Blastopirellula sediminis: one gene and its partner. The protein of the gene in region 1 interacts with the protein of each later gene in a pairwise test. Links are inferred from orthologs where the notes say so. Each region holds a gene or a part of one and is shown on either strand. Other genes may lie near its edges.

The links.
Region 2: the proteins of priA (region 1) and ssb interact in binary tests that used the Escherichia coli proteins (3 or more experiments, as listed by UniProt). The link is inferred for Blastopirellula sediminis from one-to-one orthologs.

The regions. Positions count from the first base shown.
Region 1 is NZ_JAJKFT010000010.1:3,536,724-3,540,020, reverse strand. The notes cover bases 114-3,090. They hold priA (replication restart helicase PriA), read left to right. Parts: upstream 114-452; coding sequence 453-2,729; downstream 2,730-3,090. Other genes in these bases: LOC68_RS25995 (sensor histidine kinase), read left to right, coding at 2,840-3,090; nadD (nicotinate-nucleotide adenylyltransferase), read right to left, coding at 114-344. Outside these bases: more of nadD, read right to left, coding at 1-113; more of sensor histidine kinase, read left to right, coding at 3,091-3,297.
Region 2 is NZ_JAJKFT010000010.1:108,985-112,277, reverse strand. Bases 125-3,097 are described here. They hold ssb (single-stranded DNA-binding protein), read left to right. Parts: upstream 125-1,345; coding sequence 1,346-1,849; downstream 1,850-3,097. Other genes in these bases: dnaB (replicative DNA helicase), read left to right, coding at 2,724-3,097; rplI (50S ribosomal protein L9), read left to right, coding at 1,935-2,465; rpsF (30S ribosomal protein S6), read left to right, coding at 825-1,226; pth (aminoacyl-tRNA hydrolase), read left to right, coding at 222-776; LOC68_RS11910 (hypothetical protein), read left to right, coding at 125-191. In the rest of the region: more of hypothetical protein, read left to right, coding at 1-124; more of dnaB, read left to right, coding at 3,098-3,293. UniProt on the Escherichia coli protein: Plays an important role in DNA replication, recombination and repair. Binds to ssDNA and to an array of partner proteins to recruit them to their sites of action during DNA metabolism. Acts as a sliding platform that migrates on DNA via reptation.

The DNA of each region.
Region 1 (3,297 bases):
CAAGTCGGAAACTCGGCGAGCGAGTCCCCGCCGATCAGCAGAAACAGTTCGGCGTCCGGGAGCAGCTCTTTGATCTGCTTCAGCGTGTCGACCGTATAGCTGACTCCGCCCCGTTCTAGTTCGAGCGGACAGACGGTGAACGCCTCGTTGCCGGCGATCGCCATTTGCAGCATCGCGACACGATCAGCGTCGCTCGCCAACGCCTGATCGAGCTTGTGGGGGGGAGTCGCGGCCGGAACGAACCAAACTTCGTTGAGCGACAGTTGTTCGCGGGCATATTCGGCAAGTAGCAAATGACCGAAATGGACCGGAGAAAACGAGCCGCCGAAGATACCCAGTCGCATGGAACTCTTTCGCTTTTTCCTGATCGCCGCCGACGCTTCGCCAAAGTCGTTACAATTCAATGTAACTCCCACCTGCCGCGCAGGCCATCCAAGCGCCGACATAAGCTCGTGAAGCAACAAGACTTATTCAATACCGCGCCGGCGCCCTGGGAAGTTGATGATCTCGCCTCGCATGTTGTCGCGAAGATCGTCTTCTCGACCGGGCCGCAGCAACCGTTCGACTATCTGGTGCCGGAAAACCTGGTTCCCGAAGCGATCGCCGGTCGTCGTATGCGCGTTCCCTTTGGCCGCGGCGATCGTCTGGTGCAGGGCTACTGCGTCGACGTCGCCGCCAAGCAGGTTGTGCCGGGCAAGCTGAAGTCAGTACACGAAGTGGTCGACGACGTCACGCTTCTCAGTCGCACGATGCTCGGCCTGACGCAGTGGATGGCCGACTACTATCTTTGCCCGTGGGGACAAGTGCTGGACGCCGTGGTGCCGGCCGCGGTTCGCGGCAACGCCGGGACGCGCGAAGTGACGCTGCTGTCGGTTCCTCGCGAAACGGCGATGCAGCTCGCCACGCTCAAGCTTCCCGGCAAACAACAAACGGCGCTTTCCATTCTCGCCGGCGCAAGTCGCCCGCTGACGCCGCCGGAACTGGCCGAAGCGGCCGGCTGCACGCAGGCGCCGATCATGGCGCTGCGCAAAAAGAAACTGATCCACGTCGAAGTCCGCCGCATCAGCTTCGCCCATTTCGACGACGAGCCGGCCGAGACGGAACCTCCCAAAGAGCTGAACGCCGATCAAACCGAAGCGCTCCGCACGATCCTTCACTCGGTCGAAGAGGAGCGTCACCAATCGGTCCTGCTGCATGGCGTGACCGGCAGCGGCAAGACTGAAGTCTACCTGCAAGCGATTCAGCGAGTCGTCGCCGCCGGCAAACAGGCGATCGTGCTGGTTCCCGAAATCAGCCTGACGCCGCAGACGAAGCACCGCTTTCGCGCTCGTTTCAGCCAGATCGCGCTGCTGCATAGTCACATGAACGACGTCGAGCGGCATTGGCAGTGGAAGCGGATCGCCAGCGGGCACATTCCGGTGGTGGTCGGCGCTCGCAGCGCTATCTTCGCTCCAACGCCGCGGCTCGGGATGATCATCCTCGACGAAGAACATGACTCGTCGTTCAAGCAAGATACCGCACCCCGCTATCATGCTCGCGACGTCGCCGCGTGGCGAGCGGCTCACGAACACGCGCCGCTAATTCTCGGCTCGGCGACCCCGTCGCTCGAAAGTTGGCGACAAACGCAAACCGGCGCGATCACGCTCGTCTCGATGCCCCGCCGCGTCAACAACTATCCGCTTCCTGACGTGAAAACGATCGACCTGCGAGTCGATCGCAAAAGCCAAGGCCGCGGCGCAATCAGTCGTCAGCTCTACCTGGCGATGAAGCGGAACGTCGAAGAAGATGGGCAGATGATTCTGCTGCTCAATCGCCGCGGCTATGCGACCCACATTCAGTGCCCCGCGTGCGGCGAGAAAGTGGTCTGCCCCGAGTGCGAGATTCCGCTGACGCATCACCTGGCCGACAACATGGCGATTTGCCATTACTGCGACTATCGCCGCCCGGCCCCGAAAAGCTGTCCAGCGTGCGACTACTCCGGCATCCACTTTTTTGGCTACGGGACGCAGAAGCTGGAAGCGGAAGTCCGCGCGCGGTTCCCCGGCGTCGAGTGTCTGCGGATGGACAGCGACACGATGAAGAAGCCAGGCTCGCACGAAGCGGCGCTCGATCGGTTCCGCCGCGGCGACGCGAAGATCCTGGTCGGCACGCAGATGATCGCCAAAGGGCTCGACTTCCCGAACGTCACGCTGGTCGGGGTGATCAACGCCGATACGGCGCTCCACTTTCCTGACGTCAGGGCAGGGGAGCGAACCTTCCAGCTGATCACCCAAGTCGCCGGACGTACCGGTCGCGGCCACAAAGGAGGGCAAGTGCTCGTGCAAACCCTCAGCCCCGATCACCCCGCGATCGAAGCGGCGACGCGGCACGATTACGCGCTGTTCGCCGAGCGCGAGCTGCCGTTTCGCGAGAAGTTCCACTTCAGCCCGTTCGCCAAAATGGTCCGGCTCGTCGCACGCGCCGAAGTCGCGTCGGCGCCGGAAGCGATGCTTGAAGAGTTCGCCAAGCAGATCGTCAAAGTCGCCGAGGAGCTGTCGCTGGAAATCTATCTGCAAGGACCGGCCGCGGCGCCGATCGAGAAGCTGCGGGGGCAATATCGCTTCCATCTATTGATCAAAGCGCACGACGGCGAGAAGCTGCGTGAGGCCGTAAAGCTGGTCGCCGCCAAGACAAGAACGCCCGACGATGTGATCTGGACGATCGACGTTGACCCAGTTGATATGATGTAAAACGGGGCAAACCAGTACTTTCGGGGGAATGAATCTGTCTGGCTCCATCCGGGTCAAACCTCTAGAATGCTTACGAGTCCCCTAAGTTTTCGTCTCTTTTTCCGCACTGCATGTCCTACCGCTCGCTAAAACGCGTTCTCGGCGAAACGAACTTGGAGCGCAAGTGCCGCTTCCTGTTCGGGACCTGCTTGCTGCTGCTCATCATGGGGAGCTTCACCTGGTACGGTCAGTCGACCGAACAGCTGGTGCACGAAAAGAACGAAGCGACCGGCCGTCTGTTGGTCGATGCGGTGCTGCTGAAGATTCACTGGCAGAACAACGAGAAGACGTCGCAACCGGGCTATGACGCTTACGTCGCCGAGACCGGGCTCAATCTGGAATACATCAACTACGACTGGGAGATCCTGGTCCGTGATCCGGAAGCGCAAAAGCTGGCTCGCACCTTGAACAAGGAAGAGCGGATCTCGCTACCGGCCAACGAAGAGGAATACCAGGTCCTCGCCGAGTTGCAGTACGAGCAAGAGACGCGCGACAAAGAGATTCTGGAACGCTTCCTGGCGACTCCGGA
Region 2 (3,293 bases), 3.4 Mb from region 1 along the record:
CGGCTGTGCTGTACGGCAACGGGCAAGAGTCGATTTCGCTGGAAGTTTGTGCCGAAGAGTTCGCCGCGGTTGTTCGCCACAAGGCGAAGAACATCGAGCTGGCTGGCGACATTACCGGCAACGTGGTGATGCGCGACATCCAGTGGGACACCTACGGCCTCGAAGTCCAACACATCGACTTTTACCGCTAAGCTGGCTGAAAAGCCAAGTCTGGGCGTGGCATGAAATTGGTAGTGGGGCTGGGAAATCCCGGGCCCAAATACGAAAAAACAAGGCACAACGTCGGATTTGAGGCGCTCGATCGGATCGCCGCCAATTCCGGAGTAACGCCAAAAGCCAAGTTCAACGGCAACGTGATCGAACTTGGCGTGGGGGGAGAGAAGACGATTCTTCTTTATCCTCACACCTTTATGAACAACAGCGGGACAAGCGTCCGGGCCGCCTTGGATTTTTTCAAAGTGCCCTGCGAGTCGGTGCTGGTCGTTTGCGATGACTTCAATTTGCCGATCGGCACGCTGAGGTTTCGCAGCGGAGGCTCCTCGGGCGGCCAGAAAGGGCTGTCGGACATCCTTCGCAAATTGGGGACGGACGAAGTTCCCCGGTTACGAATCGGAATTGGGCCGTTGCCCCAAGGACGGGACGTATCCAGTTTCGTCCTGGGGAAGTTTGCTCCCCAAGAGCGGGCCGAGATCGACTTTACGTTAGACCGCGCGACGCGGGCCATAGCGGATTGGATCGCTCACGACCTCAAGTACTGCATGAACCAATACAACTAACGCCGACTTCGGTTAGCAACAACTCAAATCACGTTTAGGAGATCGACATTGGCGGCCAACGTTTATGAAGGGCTGTTTATCCTGGATTCCAACCGATACGCTCGCGATCCGGGCGGCGTCGCTGGTCAGATTCAGGAATACGTCGAAAAGCTCGGCGGCGAACTCTTGGTGAGCCGCATGTGGGTCGAACAACGCCTGGCTTACCCGATCAACGGGCACCGCAAAGGGACCTACTGGTTGACCTACTTCAGCCTGGAAAGCACCAAGCTGACCGAACTGACCTACCAGTGCAACATCAACGATAACTTCGTCCGCTTCATGTTCGTGAAGCACGATCCGCGAATTATCGACATGTTGATCGCCCACGCGACCGGCGCGGTGGAAGCTGCTCCGAGCGACGAAGATTCGACCGCCGACGAAGAAGAAGCGGCCACGGCCGACATCGACTAAGTCGCAATTTTGCGGGACGGCAAGTCGCACGAGGCGCGCCGATTTGGTAGGCTGTTGGTTAACAAGCGTTCACTACTTAGGTGACGCTGGAACCGACAAAGCACAGTGGAGATCGACACATGGCGAGTTTTAACCGGGTGATTCTGGTCGGCAACCTGACCCGCGACGTCGAAGTCCGCTATATCCAAAGCGGTTCGGCGGTCGCCGAGATCGGGCTGGCTGTGAACGATCGCCGCAAGACCGCCTCGGGCGAATGGGTCGACGAAACGACTTTCGTCGACGTGACGCTCTGGGGCCGGACGGCGGAGATCGCCAGCGAATACCTGAGCAAAGGCTCGCCGGTGTTGGTCGAAGGTCGCTTGAAGCTCGATACCTGGGAAACCGACGGACAGAAGCGATCGAAGCTTCGCGTCGTCGGCGAAAAGATGCAGATGCTCAGCGCTCGCGGCCCTGGTCAAGGAGGCCCGTCCAGCGGTGGTGGCGGCGGTCAACGTCGTCAACCGCAATCGGCGCCCAATCGTGGCGGCGGTAACAAAGGTGGCGGCGACGATTTTGGCGGCGGCTACGGCGGCGGCGACGACTACGATTCGTTCGGCGGTTCGTCGGACGACATCCCGTTCTAATCCAAACAAACAACCTTACATTATCCGAACAGACGCCCCGAACGCAGTTCGCTGGGCAGAGTGAAACGCAAGAGGAATTTCGATCATGGCGAGCATTCGTGCCGAAAAGCATAGTGAACGTGTTTGGAAGCGTCTCCCCAAAGGGAAGCACGGCGGTATCGAATTGCTGCTGATCCAATCGGTTGATCACCTGGGCAAGCAAGGGGACGTCGTTGAAGTCCGTCCGGGCTACGCCAACAACTACCTGATCCCGCAAGGTCTGGCCACGATCGCCACCCCGCACCACAAGCGGATGGTCGAAAAGCACCGCGCTAAGCTGCTCGAAATCGAAAAGTCGCGATTGGCCGGTCTCCGCGCGATCGCCGACCTGCTCAACCGCCAGAGCGTCACGATCGAAGCCAACGCCAACGACGAAGGCCACCTCTACGGCAGCGTTGGTCCGGCCGACATCGTCTCGGCTTTGAAGGAACAGAACTTCACGATCACCGCCGATCAGGTTCGCCTGGAAGGTCCGCTGAAGGAACTCGGTCTCTACACGGTCAAGATTCACCTGCACGCCGAAATCGAATCGGAACTCAAAGTGTGGGTTGTTCCGACCGTCACCGGCGACGAATAATTGCATCGCAGGGGCGATTGTCCGCGATCCGTCGATCCGCAAAAGCGATTCTCAAGAGCCGTCCCCAACAGGACGGCTCTTTTTTTCGACAGGTTATTCACGCCGCGATTTTCGCCGCGGCGCGTTGCGGCGGTTCGACTTACGGCGCGACTTTGCGGCTTGAGGTCGCCGCTCGATTGCCGCCCAACATCGCCCAAGTATGATTGATCCCGCGGCGAATGGCCGCGCCGGATCGACCGCTAATCAGGGAAGGTGCTCATGAAGACGAAATTCAAACGCGTCGATAAGGCGGACCGCGAACAGCAGCCGACGAGCGAGATCTTCGATCGGCAGCCGCCGTGCAATCTGGAAGCGGAAATGGGGGTGCTCGGCAGCATCTTCCTGCTCCCTGACTGCGCCGACGAAGTGGTGATGATCGTCCGGCCTGACGACTTCTACGACGAGGCGAACAAGAAGCTGTACGAACATATGGTTCGTCTGCACGACAGCGGTCGCAAGGTCGACCTGACGCTGTTGGCCGAGCAGCTGAAAGCGGACGGCGACTTCGAGTTCATCGGAGGCGCCGCCTATCTGGCCCGCGTGCTGAACAGCGTTCCGAACGCCGCCCACGCCGAGCACTATGCCCAGATCGTCGCCGCCAAAGCGATCAATCGCAATCTGATCGGCGCCGCGACCGACATCCTCCGCGACGCCTACGAGGAAAACGACAAGTCGGACCGCCTGGTGAGCCGGGCGGAAGAAAAGATTTTCGCGATTACGGACACCCGTAGTTCGAACTCGATGTCGAGCATGAGCGACATCGTCACCGCGTCGATGGAACGTATCGAC